2 regions of the Mesorhizobium sp. WSM4837 genome follow, and region 2 is predicted to be linked to the other one. Evidence: predicted binding sites of a transcription regulator. Region 2 holds the regulator's gene; the other holds the start of a gene.
The links. Region 2 encodes PhoB, which activates phosphate uptake and scavenging genes when phosphate is short. Its sites were predicted from a motif close to TGTCATNNANCTGTCAT; they were not measured.
Positions count from the first base shown of each region.

Region 1: the regulator PhoB is predicted to act here: its motif matches at 2,598-2,614, upstream of ugpB (sn-glycerol-3-phosphate ABC transporter substrate-binding protein UgpB).

Region 1 is NZ_JBVVQE010000023.1:62,937-70,633, forward strand. Features, by position in the region: gene AC0L3D_RS15840 (hypothetical protein) at 50-256, opposite strand; gene argH (argininosuccinate lyase) at 324-1,724, opposite strand; gene tlpA (thiol:disulfide interchange protein TlpA) at 1,759-2,445, shown strand; gene ugpB (sn-glycerol-3-phosphate ABC transporter substrate-binding protein UgpB) at 2,677-3,987, shown strand; gene ugpA (sn-glycerol-3-phosphate ABC transporter permease UgpA) at 4,072-4,956, shown strand; gene ugpE (sn-glycerol-3-phosphate ABC transporter permease UgpE) at 4,965-5,813, shown strand; gene AC0L3D_RS15870 (sn-glycerol-3-phosphate import ATP-binding protein UgpC) at 5,821-6,888, shown strand; gene AC0L3D_RS15875 (ABC transporter ATP-binding protein) at 6,928-7,697, opposite strand, start outside.
Region 2 is NZ_JBVVQE010000034.1:63,439-71,135, forward strand. Features, by position in the region: gene pstA (phosphate ABC transporter permease PstA) at 1-1,215, shown strand, start outside; gene pstB (phosphate ABC transporter ATP-binding protein PstB) at 1,228-2,043, shown strand; gene phoU (phosphate signaling complex protein PhoU) at 2,079-2,786, shown strand; gene phoB (phosphate regulon transcriptional regulator PhoB) at 2,803-3,492, shown strand; gene AC0L3D_RS20445 (ROK family protein) at 3,762-5,009, opposite strand; gene xylF (D-xylose ABC transporter substrate-binding protein) at 5,275-6,315, shown strand; gene AC0L3D_RS20455 (sugar ABC transporter permease) at 6,456-7,697, shown strand, end outside.

The DNA of each region.
Region 1 (7,697 bases), on a different contig from region 2:
AGTGGTTCCGGAAGTTGGAGCACGACGAGATCGGCCGATCTCATCGGCTCTAGATCAACGGATCGAGAATGAACTTTTTGTCCTCGACCGGTTTTTCCGGCTCCGGCGGCACGGGCTGCTCTGCCTTTTGGGCATCCTTGCGCGCCTGCACGGCCGCCTCATAGGGCGTATCGAGCCCGGCTTTCCTACCGCAGGCCGTTACGGTTGCCAGCGCCGCCAGCAGCGTCAGCGTCACCAAAATCCTGCTTGCGGTCATCGATCCATCCGTCCGAAACTTTTGCCCGCCGCTTTTAGCCGAGTTTTTCCGGCATTGCACCCCGGCATCACGCCCTGGCAATGCGCTTTTTCCAGTAGCGGATCTGCTTCCTCACTTCCGACGGCGCGGTGCCGCCGAAGCTCGTGCGGCTCTTCACCGAGTTCTGCACGGCAAGCACCGAAAACACGTCCGTCGTGATGCCGGGGTGAATGGACTGCAAGTCTTCCAGCGGCAGCCTGTCGAGCCCGATCTTCCTTTCTTCGGCCAGCGCTACGGCGCGGCCGGTGAAGTGGTGCGCTTCGCGGAACGGCAGACCGAGGCTACGCACCAGCCAGTCGGCAAGATCGGTCGCGGTCGCATAGCCTGACCCGGCGGCCTTCTTCATGGCGGCGGCATTCACCGTCATGTCGCGCACCATGCCGGTCATCGCCGCCAGCATCAGGTCGAGCGTCTCGGCGGCGTCGAACACGGATTCCTTGTCTTCCTGCATGTCCTTGCCGTAGGTCAGCGGCATGCCCTTCATGACAGTCAGCAGGCCAACCAGATGGCCGGTGACGCGGCCGGTCTTGCCGCGCACCAGCTCGGCGGCGTCGGGGTTCTTTTTCTGCGGCATGATCGAGGAGCCGGTGGAGAATGAGTCCGACAGCCTGACGAAGCCGAATTGCGGCGTCGACCAGATGATGATTTCTTCGGCCAGTCGCGACAGATGCGTCGCGCAGATCGCCGCCAGCCCCAAAAACTCGAGCGCGAAATCGCGGTCCGAAACGCTGTCCAGGGAATTGCGCATCGGCTCACGGAAGCCGAGCGCCTTGGCCGTCTGGTGCCGGTCGATCGGAAAGCTGGTGCCGGCAAGCGCGGCCGCACCGAGCGGGCTTTCGTCCATCCGTTCGATAGCGTCGCGAACACGCGACAGGTCGCGCGAGAACATCTCGACATAGGCCATGCAGTGATGGCCGAAGGTTACCGGCTGAGCCGCCTGCATGTGGGTGAAGCCCGGCATCACCGTTGCCGCATGCTCCTCGGCCCGCTCCAGGAACGCCGTGATCAGGCCCTTCAGCGCCTCGGCGACGCGAAAGTACTCGTCCTTGACCCATAGCCTGAGATCGACCGCCACCTGGTCGTTGCGCGAACGGGCGGTATGCAGGCGGCCGGCAGCCGGGCCGATCAGCTCGGCAAGGCGGGCCTCGACATTCATGTGGATGTCTTCCAGCCTGGTCGAGAACTCGAACGTGCCGGCTTCGATCTCTGCCAGGATCGTGTTCAGCCCGTGAGCGATTTTTTCTTGATCGGCCGCCGAAATAATGCCGGTTTGCGCCAGCATCTCGCTGTGGGCGATCGAGCCTCTGATATCCTGCGCGTAGAGTTTGCGGTCGAACGAGATCGACGCGTTGATCGCTTCCATAATCGCGGCCGGACCCGAGGCAAAACGTCCGCCCCACATCTGGTTGCTGGCCTTCTTGTCGCTCATCGCTATAACCCGTGCTCCGGAGCAGTTTTAAAAAATGGCAGACGGCAATCGATTTTTCCCGGCCCCGCGCCTCATCCTCGCCGCTTTGGTGGCAGGCGTGCTGGCCGGCGCGGTCGCGGTATATGTCAGCGAAAGCGGTTCTGGCAACAACGCCCCCGCTCAAGTCGCGGTCGGCGACAGCAAGGACGATGTCGCCTGCGCCGCCAAGTCCGACCGCGCCAAGACGGTCGCGGCGGCTGCCACCGGCCAGGTTGCAGCACTTTTGCCGGCCGATCCGCCGCAATCGCTGAAGGGCCTTGCCTTCAACAGCCCCGACGGCAAGCCGATGACGCTCGCCGACCATGCCGGCAAGACGGTGCTGCTCAATCTGTGGGCGACATGGTGCGCGCCCTGCCGCGCCGAAATGCCGGCGCTCGACGCGCTGCAGAACGAAATGGGCAGCGATGCCTTCGAGGTCGTCGCGGTCAATGTCGATGCCGGCGACGACAGCAAGCCGAAGAAGTTCCTCGAGGAGACCGGCGTCAAGGCGCTCGGCTACTACCGCGATTCGACGATGGCGCTGTTCAACGATCTCAAGACACGCGGCCTGGCGCTCGGCCTGCCGGTCACCATGCTGATCGACGGTGAAGGCTGCCTGATTGCCCACATGAACGGCCCGGCAGAATGGTCGAGCCCGGACGCCAAGCGGCTGGTCGAGACGGCGCTCGGCAAGTCGGACTAATGCATGTCGCGCAAAGTGCGACGCGCTTTTAGGCGCCGGCGATTATTGCCGGTTTGTTCGTAAGCCGGCTTGGCAATTCCTTTCCACCGGCTCCTATTCGGAAGCGTGCGCTACTTTAAGTGGAAATCAAGTTCATCGGTCCGCAACAAAACCGTTGTCCAATTGTCACGGGCGGCACATATTGGCTTTGCGAGAGTGCCCCTTTCGCCAATGACAAACGGGAGATGAAACATGAAGTTCTTCGGCTTCGCGGCCGGTGTCGCCGCCACCTTGACCCTGCTTTCCACCACCTCCGCCTTCGCCGTCACGCAGATCAGCTGGTGGCACGCCATGACCGGCGCCAACGCCGAGGTCGTCGGCAAGATCTCCAAGGATTTCAACGCCAGCCAGAGCGACTATGAACTGGTTCCGGTGTTCAAGGGCACCTATCCGGAGACGCTGAACGCCGGCATCGCCGCTTTCCGCGCCGGCCAGGCGCCCGACATCCTCCAGGTGTTCGACGTCGGCACCGGCGTGATGATGGCGGCCGAGGGTGCGATCAAGCCGGTGGCCGAGGTGATGACCGGTGCCGGGATGACCTTCGACAAGAGCCAGTACCTGCCCGGTATCGTCGGCTATTATTCGAAGCCGGACGGCACCATGCTGTCCTTCCCCTACAACTCCTCCTCGCCGATCCTCTACTACAATAAGGACATCTTCCAGAAGGCCGGCCTCGACGTGAACAACCCGCCCAAGACCTGGAACGAGGTGTGGGAAGCCGCCAAGAAGATCAAGACGAGCGGCGCCGCCCCTTGTGGCTATACCTCGACCTGGCTGACCTGGATCCATCTGGAGAATTTCGCGGCGTGGAATGATGTGTCGTGGGCGACCCAGCAGAACGGCCTGGCCGGCGGCGATGTCGAACTCAAGATCAACGCGCCGATTTTTGTCAACCACTTCCAGGCGCTCGCGGATCTCGCCAAGGATGGCACCTTCAAATATGGCGGGCGCACCTCCGAAGCCAAGCAGATATTCCTCGCCGGCGAATGCGGCATCTTCACCGAATCGTCGGGCGGCCTTGGCGACATCGTCAAGTCCGGCATGAACTACGGCATCGGCCAGCTTCCCTACGACAGCGACGCCAAGGGCGCACCGCAGAACACCACGCCGGGCGGCGCCAGCCTGTGGGTGTTCGGTGCCAAGTCGGACGAGCAATACAAGGGTGTCGCGGCGTTCTTCGCCTACCTGTCCAAGACCGATGTGCAGGAATATCTGCACCAGAAGTCGGGATACCTGCCGGTGACGCTTGCTGCCTACGAGGCGACCAAGAAATCGGGCTTCTATGACGAGAACCCCGGCCGTGAGACACCCATCCTGCAAATGACTGGCAAGGCGCCGACCGACAACTCGAAGGGCGTGCGCCTGCCGAACCTGCCGCAGGTGCGCGATATCCAGAACGAGGAGTTCGAGAAGATGCTGGCCGGCCAGCAAACCGCTCAGCAGGCGCTTGACAACGCGGTTACGCGCGGCAACGCCGCAATCAAGGAAGCGCTGGAGAACTGACGAGTTTATCTCGGTTGGTGTCTGTTTGAATATTCGCCCACGCGAGTTCGCGTGGGCGTCCCCGAGATAGCGAAGGAAATCAGCCTGTCTCCCCGCGTCGTCTTTCCCAACAAGATCCTGCCCTATCTTCTGGTGGCGCCACAACTCGCCATAACACTGGTTTTCTTCTACTGGCCGGCCGGTCAGGCGCTTTACCAGTCGATGCTCAGACAGGATCCGTTCGGGCTGAGGACCAGGTTTGTCTGGTTTGCCAATTTCCGCAAGGTGCTGGCCGATCCGGCCTACCTCAATTCGATCAAGGTCACCGTGGTGTTCTCGCTTGCGACCGCGATCGTCGCGATGTGCGTGGCCCTGCTGCTTGCGGTCATGGCCGAGAAGGCGGTGCGCGGCAAAGGCCTCTACCGCACCCTGTTGATTTGGCCCTATGCCGTGGCGCCGGCGATTGCCGGCATGCTGTGGCTTTTTCTGTTCAATCCTTCAATCGGCTCGTTGGCCTATTTGCTGCGAAGCCTCGGCATCGCCTGGGACCCGCTGCTCAACGGCACCCACGCCATGATCCTGCTGGTGTCGGCGGCTGCCTGGAAGCAGATCAGCTACAATTTCCTGTTCTTCGTCGCCGGTCTGCAGGCAGTGCCGAAAACGCTGATCGAGGCGGCGGCCATGGACGGCGCCGGCGAGACCAAGCGCTTCTGGACCATCGTCTTCCCGCTGCTCGCGCCGACCACCTTTTTCCTGCTGGTCGTCAACACCGTCTATGCCCTGTTCGATACGTTCGGCATCGTTCATGCCGTCACCGGCGGCGGGCCGGGCAAGGCGACCGAGACGCTGGTCTACAAGGTCTACAATGACGGCTTCGTCAATCTGATCCTGGGCGACTCGGCGGCGCAGTCGGTCATCCTGATGGCAATCGTCATTGCGCTCACCGCTATCCAGTTCCGCTACGTGGAACGCAAAGTCCATTACGGCTGAGGGCAGCGATGATCGGCCAGTCCCCGCTCCGCACTTTCATCGCCCATGCCGTGCTTATCCTCGGCATATTGATCGTGGCTTTCCCGATCTACTACACGTTCGTTGCCTCGACACACACGCTGCAAACCATCCTCAGGCCGCCGCTGCCGCTCTTGCCCGGCGGCCAGCTGTGGAACAACTACAGCGAGGCGCTGTTCGGCGGCATTGGCCGCATCGGCGGTGTCAGCGTCGGCCAACTGCTCCTCAACACCACGATCATGGCGCTCGGTGTTGCGGTGGGAAAGATCTGCATTTCGATCTTGTCGGCCTATGCGATCGTTTTCTTCCGCTTTCCCCTGCGCATGACCTTCTTCTGGCTGATCTTCATCACCTTGATGCTTCCCGTCGAGGTGCGCATCCTGCCGACCTACAAGGTGATGGTCGATCTCGGCATGATCGACACCTATGCCGGCCTGATCATCCCGCTGATCGCCTCGGCCACCGCGACGCTGCTGTTCCGCCAGTTCTTCATGACCATACCGGGGGAATTGCTCGAGGCGGCGCGCGTCGACGGCGCCGGGCCATGGCGCTTCTTCTTCGATATCCTGTTGCCATTGTCGCGCACCAACATCGCGGCGCTGTTCGTGATCCTCTTCATCTACGGCTGGACGCAGTATCTTTGGCCGCTGTTGGTCACCAACAGCAACGACATGAACACCATCGTCATCGCGTTGAGAAAGATGGTTTCCTTTGCCGATGCCGATACCGAATGGCACCTGGTCATGGTCACCGCGATGCTGGCCATCGTGCCGCCGATCCTGGTGGTGGTGCTGATGCAACGCTGGTTCGTGCGCGGCCTGGTCGAATCCGAAAAGTGAGAAGCTGATGGCGACCGTCGATCTGAAGGACGTGAAGAAGGTCTATCCGAGCGGCGTCGAAGCCGTGAAGGGGGTTTCCATCGCCATTCCCGACAAGGAGCTTTGCGTGCTGGTCGGCCCCTCCGGTTGCGGCAAGTCCACGCTGCTGAGGATGATCGCCGGTTTGGAGACCATTTCCGCCGGCACAGTCGCCATCGACGGCAAGGTGGTCAACGCCATCGGCCCGACCGAGCGCGACATCGCCATGGTGTTCCAGAACTACGCGCTTTACCCGCATATGAAAGTCTATGACAACATGGCCTATGGCCTGCGCAATCGCGGCACGCCGAAGGACGAGATCGACAGCAGGGTGCGTTCGACCGCCAAGGTGCTGGAGCTTTCGGCGCTGCTCGACCGGCGGCCGCGCGAGCTTTCCGGCGGTCAACGCCAGCGTGTCGCCATGGGCCGCGCCATCGTGCGCAATCCGAAAGTCTTCCTGTTCGACGAGCCGCTCAGCAATCTCGATGCCAAATTGCGCGGGCAGATGCGGGTCGAGATCAAGAACCTGCAGCGCACGCTCGGCGTCACCTCGGTCTATGTCACTCACGACCAGCTCGAGGCGATGACGCTGGCCGACATCCTTGTTGTCATGAACGCCGGGCGGGTCGAGCAAACGGGCGCGCCGCTCGACATCTACGAAAAGCCGGCGTCGATCTTCGTCGCTTCCTTCATCGGCGCGCCGCCGATGAATCTTCTGGCGCTGACCGGAAGTTCCTCAGGCCCGATGCTGGCTGACGGAACCGCGATCGGCTTTGCGGCTCCCGGAACACAAGCCGTGACGCTGGGGTTTCGCCCTGAAGATGCCGACGTCACCTTCAATGCGGAGGCGCTGTCCGGTGCGCTCGTCCTGCCGGCGACAGTCGAAGCGGTCGAGCCGGTCGGGGCCGAAAGCTTTCTTCACTGCGCCGCAGCCGGCAGCCGTATCATCGTGCGCGTCTCAGGGCGCGCCACCGCAAAGCCCGGCGACCAGTTGCGTGTCGTGGCCATTGCCGAAAAGCTGCACTGGTTCGATCAGGCCGGCAAGCGGGTCGATTGAAGCCGGCCTGTCGGCCTGATCGGCGCGCTACCCGAGCGTTCAGGCAAACACATGCGCCTTGCCCGACACCGTCAGTCGGACGATCTCGCCAACCGTCGGTGTGTCCATGCCCGGCTTGCGCAGGACCAGTGGCGTGTTGCCGATCGCGGCTGCGTCCGGCGGATCGGGACTGTTCAAGAGCCGCACCGCGATGGTGCACATCGAGCCGGCGAATTCGGATTCCGTCACCTCGCCGAACAGCATGTCCGCCGTGCCCGACATGCCTTCGCGCGATGTCCGTTTCAAAAGCACCTGTTCCGGCCGCAGCATGATGCGGACGAGATCGCGCCGCTCGGTGCTGTCGACGGCGATGCGGCCGAGCGGCGAGCTGGCGAAGCCGTCCGCGATCCTGGCCGGCAGGATGATGGCGTCGCCGAGGAATTCGGCGACCATCCGGTCCTTCGGCTTGAGATAAAGCTCGCGCGGCGTGCCGACCTGCGAGAATTTGCCGTCGCGCATCACCGCGACCTGGCTGGCAAAGGACAGCGCCTCGGCCTGGTCGTGCGTGACCAGGATCGTGGTGATGCCGGCGGTCTCCAGAAGCTCGGCCACCGCCTTGCGCATCGAGGCGCGCAGGCCGGTGTCGAGCGCCGAGAACGGCTCGTCGAGCAGCATCAGCCGCGGCTTCATGGCCATGGCGCGGGCCAACGCCACACGCTGCTGCTGGCCGCCTGAGAGCTCGTGCGGCCGCCGTTTCAGGATCGCCTTATCGAGCCCGACGATATAGGCGAGCTCGGCGATACGCTCGCTGCGCTTGTCCTGGTGATGCC
Region 2 (7,697 bases):
GCGGCTGATCCGGGGATGCTCGGAGGAACGGTGGACTATGCGGTTCCACTTGATGATTTTGCCGACCTCTACCTCAAGGGTTTGCTTGCCGACGTCGGTTCGGACGAAGCGATTTCGACAAGCGTCACGCCTTCGGAAACCAGCGGCGACATCGATCTGACCTTCGGCGACGATGCCATGCTGGCGCTGGCGCGCGGCCATGGTGCGACCGAGGGCGAAAACGGCATGTTTACGCTGACGAGCGGCGCGTCGTCGCTGCTGGTCGCGTTCAATGGCGGCACGGTCAAGCTGACCTCGCTGTCGCCTGCGGCCAACGGCACGGTGATCGCAAAGGGCACGGTGATCGAGGCGCTGGACAGCACGGCGCCCGCCGCGAGCGGCCAGGCATTCCTGCGCGTCATCGAGACGCCGGAAGCATCGCGAAAGATTTCGGACAAGGTGATCGTCTGGCTCGACACACTGAAGAGCGCTGGCCTGATCGAAAGCCGGTTCAACTCGATCTTCTTCTTCACCGGCGCAAGCCGCGAGCCGGAATTGGCCGGTGTCTGGGGCGCGGTCGTCGGATCGTTCCTGACCATGATCGTAACCCTCGCCATAGCCTTCCCGATCGGCGTTTCAGCGGCGATCTATCTTGAGGAATTTGCGCCCAAGAACCGGCTGACGACGATGATCGAAGTGAATATCAATAATCTGGCGGCGGTGCCTTCGATCGTCTTCGGCCTGCTTGGACTTGCCGTATTCTTGAATTTCTTCGGCATGCCGCGCTCAGCCCCGTTGGTCGGCGGCATGGTGCTGGCGCTGATGACCCTGCCGATCATCATTATCGCCTCGCGCGCTTCGCTGCGCGCCGTGCCCCCGTCGATCCGCGAGGCGGCGCTTGGCATCGGAGCGTCCAAGGTCCAGACCGTATTCCATCACGTGCTGCCGCTGGCGATGCCGGGCATCATGACCGGCACCATCCTCGGAATGGCGCATGCGCTCGGTGAAACCGCGCCGTTGCTGATGATCGGCATGGTCGCCTTCATCGTCGACATTCCCGGCGGCTTCACCGATCCCGCGACGATCCTGCCGGTGCAGATTTTCATGTGGGCGGATTTCCCGGAAGCGGGGTTCCAGCAGAAGACTTCGGCGGCGATTTTGATTTTGCTGGTGTTTTTGGTCATCATGAATGCCATCGCGGTGATACTGCGCAGGCGCTTCGAGCGGCGCTGGTAAGGAGTAGAGGATATGAACATCATGACGGAAGCCGGCGTCGAGCAGAAACTGAGCAGCGCAACCAACGCCCCTTCGATCAAGATGAAGGGCGAAAAGGTCTCTGTTCACTACGGCGAGAAGCGAGCTCTGTTCGACGTCGATCTCGATGTCCGCGAGCATCAGGTGACGGCGTTGATCGGGCCATCGGGCTGTGGCAAGTCGACGTTCCTGCGTTGCCTGAACCGAATGAACGACACCATCGATATCGCGCGGGTGAGCGGCAAGATCACGCTCGACGGCGAGAACGTCTACGACCCGAAAATCGATGTCGTCGAGTTGCGAGCTCGCGTGGGCATGGTATTCCAGAAGCCGAACCCGTTTCCGAAGTCGATCTACGAAAACGTCGCCTACGGTCCGCGCATCCACGGCCTGGCCAGGAGCAAGGCCGAGTTGGACGGCATCGTCGAATCGAGCCTGAAGAAGGCCGGCCTGTTCAACGAGGTCAAGGATCGCCTGCTCGAGTCGGGTACTGGACTGTCCGGCGGACAGCAGCAGCGCCTGTGCATCGCGCGCGCCATCGCGGTGTCGCCGGAAGTGATCCTGATGGACGAGCCCTGTTCGGCGCTCGATCCGATCGCCACCGCCCGCGTCGAGGAACTGATCGACGAACTGCGCCAGAACTATACGATCGTCATCGTCACCCATTCGATGCAGCAGGCGGCGCGCGTGTCGCAACGCACGGCGATGTTCCATCTCGGCTATCTGGTCGAGGAGGGCGCGACCGACAAGATGTTCACCAACCCCGACGACAAGCGCACCCAGGACTACATCACCGGCCGGTTCGGCTGAGCGGTCCGGCGAATTTCGAACACGAGGACAGCACCATGGGTGAACACACCGTCGCATCTTTCGACGAGGAACTGGAGCACATCGACCGGCTGATCCGCGACATGGACGAGCTCGCCGCCGCAATGGTCGCGGCCTCGATCCGCGCGTTGCTTGCGTCGGACAATGCGATGGCGCAGCGCGTCGTCTCGGATGACGCCATCATGGATGCGCGGCAGCGCGAGCTCGACGACAGCGCGATCACGCTGATCGCCAAGCGGCAGCCGATGGCGCAGGATCTGCGCGCCGTGGTTGGCGCAATCCGCATGGCGGGCGATCTCGAGCGCATCGGCGATCTGGCCAAGAACATTGCCAAGCGGGTCAGCGCAGTCGGGCAGAGCGCGACGCCGCGTAATCTGTCGCACGGTATCGACGCGATGGCGGATCTCGTTCTTGTGCAGCTGCGCGGCGTGGTCGAGCACTATGTGTCGCGCGATGCCGGCGCGTTGAAGGAACTGCGCGCCGACGACCAGAAGATCGACGTGAAATATACGGCGGTTTTTCGCGAACTCCTGACTTACATGATGGAGGATCCGCGCAACATCACCGCCTGCACGCACCTTCTGTTCTGCGCCAAGAATCTCGAGCGTATCGGCGATCATGTCACCAACATTGCCGAAAACGCCTATTTTGTCGTGACCGGGCAGCAATTGCCGGCAGATCGCCCGAAGCTCGACGAAACGACGATGTCGGCGCCGGCGACATGACAGGAGTGACCGGCCGATGATCGCGCCGCGCATCATGGTGGTGGAGGATGAAGAGCCGCTAGGCGTCCTCCTCCGTTACAATCTGGAATCCGAAGGCTATCAGGTCGAGGTGGTGACGCGCGGTGACGAGGCCGAAATCCGGCTGCAGGAAAACGTGCCCGATCTTTTGGTGCTCGACTGGATGGTGCCGGCGGTTTCCGGCATCGAGCTTTGCCGGCGCCTTCGGGTGCGCCCCGAAACCGAGCGGCTGCCGATCATCATGCTGACCGCGCGCGGCGAGGAGAGCGACCGGGTGCGCGGCCTTTCGACCGGAGCCGACGACTATCTGGTCAAGCCGTTCTCGACACCGGAATTCATGGCCAGGGTCAAGGCGCTGCTGCGCCGCGCCAAGCCGGAAGTGCTGTCCAGCGTGCTCAAGGTCGGCGACATCATGCTCGATCGTGAATCGCACCGGGTCTATCGCAAGAAGAGCGAGATCCGGCTCGGGCCGACCGAATTCCGGCTGCTCGAATTCATGATGCGCCACCCGGGCCGGGTCTTCTCGCGCAGTCAGTTGCTCGACAATGTCTGGGGCGAGACGATCTACATCGACGAGCGCACGGTGGACGTCCATGTCGGCCGGTTGCGCAAGGCGGTCAACAATGGTCGCATGCCCGATGTCATCCGCACCATCCGCGGCGCCGGCTATGCGATCAGGGAAGACTAGCTAGGGATGTGCTGATATTCAGGTGATGCCGGCCTGCGAACGGCGGCTTCCTGCGCTTACCTACAGCGCCGCGCGCCCTGTTGGGCACGCAAAGGACGCTGTAGAACTTTGATTTTGCGCACGACCTTTCCGAAATCGATCTCGATTTCGGGGTCATGCGCGGGCTCACGTACCCAAAAGTACGCTCCGCTCCGGTTCTCGGAACCCACCATTCTCGACTCGGCCTGACCTGAATCTCAACACACCCCAAGTCGCGACCCGGGAATCCTTCAAGCCACGTTCTTTCCGACCGAGCCGGCTCGTGCCTGGATGCTCGGCGCGAAAATCTCCTGGTCGACGAAGCTTAGCGCCCGCATGGCGCAGCCTTCGCGGATCAGCGGCAGCTCGTTCGGCTCGGTGTCGAAGGAAATCGAACCCGAATGCTGGCCGCCGGCGGTCTGGGCGATGGCCTCGCGCAGGGCCGGCTCGATCAGGTCGAAGGCGGCAGCGCTGGCGCCGACCATGGCCACCGGCGCCGGATCGATCAGCGCAAACAGGCTGCCGAGCCCGAAGCCGAGCGCCTCGCCGGCCTTGCGGTAGGCTTCGCGCTCCGGTCCGTCCATCTCGCGCGCCCGGGCCGCCAAGGCCCGCATGTCGGCGTCGCTGACATCGGCGACCGGCTCGGCGTTCTCGCTCAACAGCCTTGCGTTGCGCCAGATGGCGTAGTTGCCGGCATAAGCCTCGACGCAGCCGCGCCGCCCGCAGCGGCAAAGCGCGCCGCCCGGCCGATGGATCATGTGGCCGAATTCGCCGCCTGAGGAGTGGGTGCCGGTGAACAGCTCGCCCTTCAGCACCAGCCCCATACCGATGCCGTGCGAGAGCAGGATGGCGATGAAATCGTCGCGGTAGCGATCCGGGTGGCGCCAGCGCAGCGCCACGGCCATCATGTTGCAGTCGTTCTCCATGATGGCCGGGATGCCGAACTCGCGTTCCAGAATGTCGGCGAAGGCGATGTTCGTCTGCGGCGTGATCGGCGACCACAACATGGCGCGCGCGTGGGAATCGGTGATGCCCTGGATCGCCAGCGCGATGCGGGCGACGCTTTGGACATCGAGGTCGGGATCTTCGAGCCGGCGCCGGACGATGGCGACACATTCCTCGATCAGCGCGTCACGCGACATGGTCAGCGTGTCCAGCCGGCGCTGTTCCTCGGCGACCACTTGTCCGGCATAATCGATGACGGCGACCGACAGGAAATTCAGCGACAACACGACGGCCAACACCGCAGCGGCTTGCGGATTGAGGCTGAGGCCGACCTGCGGCCGGCCGCGTTTCAGCGAAACCGTCTCGCTCGCCTTGCTCTCGGCCAGGATGCCTTCCTGGATCAGGTCGGCAGAGATCGCCGATATGGTCGAATGGCTGAGGCCGGTGGTCGCGGCGATCTCGGTCCGCGACGGCTGGCCTGCCCGGCGCACGGCCGAAATCACCATCGCCCGGTTGCGCCGGCGCAGATCGTCATGACGGATTCCCACCGACATTTTTTGTTTCCTCCTCATTGCCGCGGCCGCTCATGAATCGGAAGCCGTCGGTATGTCGGACAAATACTGGCAGAAGCAGAAGGGGCTGTCATTATTTATTCCGAGCCTCGAAAAAAAGCCCGACAGGACGTTAAAATCCATCAGAATTGGTGTTGACAGTGCTTCGGCGTTGGACCAGTATTTTTTCGAGGCTCGAAAAAATAGAGCCTTTGTGCCGGCCTTCGGGCCAGTTGGTCGCGCCCTACGCGGCGCAGGGAGGAATATCATGAAGAGATTCGCAGCCGCCATTCTGGCGGGGGTCGCCATGTCGCTGACGCTCGCGTCGGCCGCGCAGGCCAAGGACAAGGTCATTGGCGTTTCGTGGTCGAACTTCCAGGAAGAGCGTTGGAAGACCGACGAAGCCGCCATGAAGGCGGCGATCGAGGCCGCCGGCGACAAATATATCTCCGCTGACGCACAGTCCAATCCCGGCAAGCAGCTGACCGACGTCGAAAGCCTGATCTCGCAGGGCGCCAACGCGCTGATCATCCTTGCGCAGGATGCCTCGGCCATCGGTCCGGCGGTGCAGAAGGCGCTGGACGAAGGCATTCCGGTCGTCGGCTATGACCGGCTGATCGAGAACAAGGACGTCTTCTATCTGACCTTTGACAACCAGGAAGTCGGCCGCATGCAGGCCCGCGAAGTGTTCAAGGTGGCGCCGGAAGGCAATTACGTCTTCATCAAGGGCTCGGGCGCCGACCCTAATGCCGATTTTCTGTTCGCCGGCTCCATAGAAGTGCTCAAGGATGCCATCGACAGCGGCAAGATCAAGAATGTCGGCGAGGCTTATACGGACGGCTGGCTTCCCGCCAACGCCCAGAAGAACATGGAACAGTTCCTGACCGCCAACGACAACAAGGTCGATGCGGTGGTTGCCGCCAATGACGGCACCGCGGGTGGCGTCGTCGCGGCGCTGACGGCGCAAGGCCTGGCCGGATCCGTCCCGGTTTCGGGCCAGGACGGCGACCATGCCGCGCTGAACCGTATCGCGCTCGGCACACAGACCGTATCGGTGTGGAAAGACGCGCGCGAGCTCGGCAAGAACGCCGCCGAGATCGCCTCGCAGCTGGCCGACGGCAAGCCGATGACAGACATTGCCGGTGTCAAGGATTTCACCACGCCGGGCGGCAATGTCGTCAAGTCGCTGTTCCTGACGCCGATTGCCATCACCAGGGACAATCTCAACGTCGTCATCGACGCCGGCTGGATCAAGCAGGAAGAGGTCTGCGCCGGCGTGGCGGCGGGCACCGTCCCGGTCTGCAACTGATCCGCCTTCGCCAAAAAACCTGAAACGCCGCGGCTTCACGCCGCGGCGTTTTTTTCAAAAGAGTTGTTTTTCCGCGTCTCGCGGGTAATTTCTAAGCTGCTTCCGGCATCCGCGGCAGACGGCAACGGTGGGAGGACATCATGACCGACACGATTTCCAACACGCCGGTTGCTGACCGGGCGCGTGAATCCGAGCTCAGCCCCTTCGGCCGCTTCCTCAAGGCAACCGAGCTCGACATACGCATGCTCGGCATGGTCGGCGCGCTGCTGATCATCTGGGTTGGAATCCACATCCTGTCGGGTGGGCTTTTCCTCACGCCGCGCAATCTCTGGAACCTGTCGGTGCAAACTTCCTCGGTCGCGATCATGGCGACCGGCATGGTGCTGGTCATCGTGATGCGCAACATCGATCTTTCGGTCGGCTCCGTCGAAGGCGTCATCGGCATGGTGATGGGCGTTGCGCAGGCAGAATTCCTCATCCGCGTCTTGGGATTCCAGCTTGGAAATCCCTGGATATGGGTCATCGCACTGGCTGCCGGCGTGGTGCTCGGCCTCATGATCGGCGCGCTTCAGGGCTTCATCATCGCCTATCTCGAGGTTCCGGCCTTCATCGTGACGCTGGGCGGCCTGCTGATCTGGCGCGGCATGGCGTGGCTGATGACGAGCGGGCGCACCGTCGCGCCGCTCGATGCCACGTTCCAGCTCATGGGTGGCGGGCCGCGTGGCTCGATCGGGGCGACCGCGAGCTGGATCGTCGGCATTCTCGCCTGTGTGGCCGTCGCCTTGATGCTGCTCAACGGCCGGTCGCAGCGCAAGCGCTTCAAGTTTCCGTTGCGCCCGGTCTGGGCGGAGAGCCTGCTTGGTGTTGTCGCCTGCGCCGCCATCCTCGGCGCCGTCTGGATCGCCAATTCCTACCCCTGGCCGATCGGCATCGTGCGCCAATACGCCCAGCGGAACGGCATTACCATCCCCGAAGGCGGGCTGTTCATCGCCCATGGCATCGCCATACCGGTGCTGATCGCGGTCGCAGTCGGCATCGTCATGACCTTCATCACCCGGCGCACCCGTTTCGGTCGCTACGTCTTTGCCATTGGCGGCAACCCGGAAGCGGCGGAACTCGCCGGCATCAACACGCGCTGGGTGACCATGAAAGTGTTCATGATCATGGGCGTTCTGGCCGCGATCAGCGCGGCAATTGCTTCGGCCCGCCTCAATGCGGCGACCAATGCGCTCGGCACGCTGGACGAACTCTTGGTCATCGCAGCAGCCGTCATCGGCGGCACGTCGCTGGCCGGCGGCTCCGGCACTGTGCTCGGCGCCATGCTGGGCGCGCTTCTGATGCAGTCGCTGCAGTCCGGCATGGTGTTGCTCGGCATCGATTCA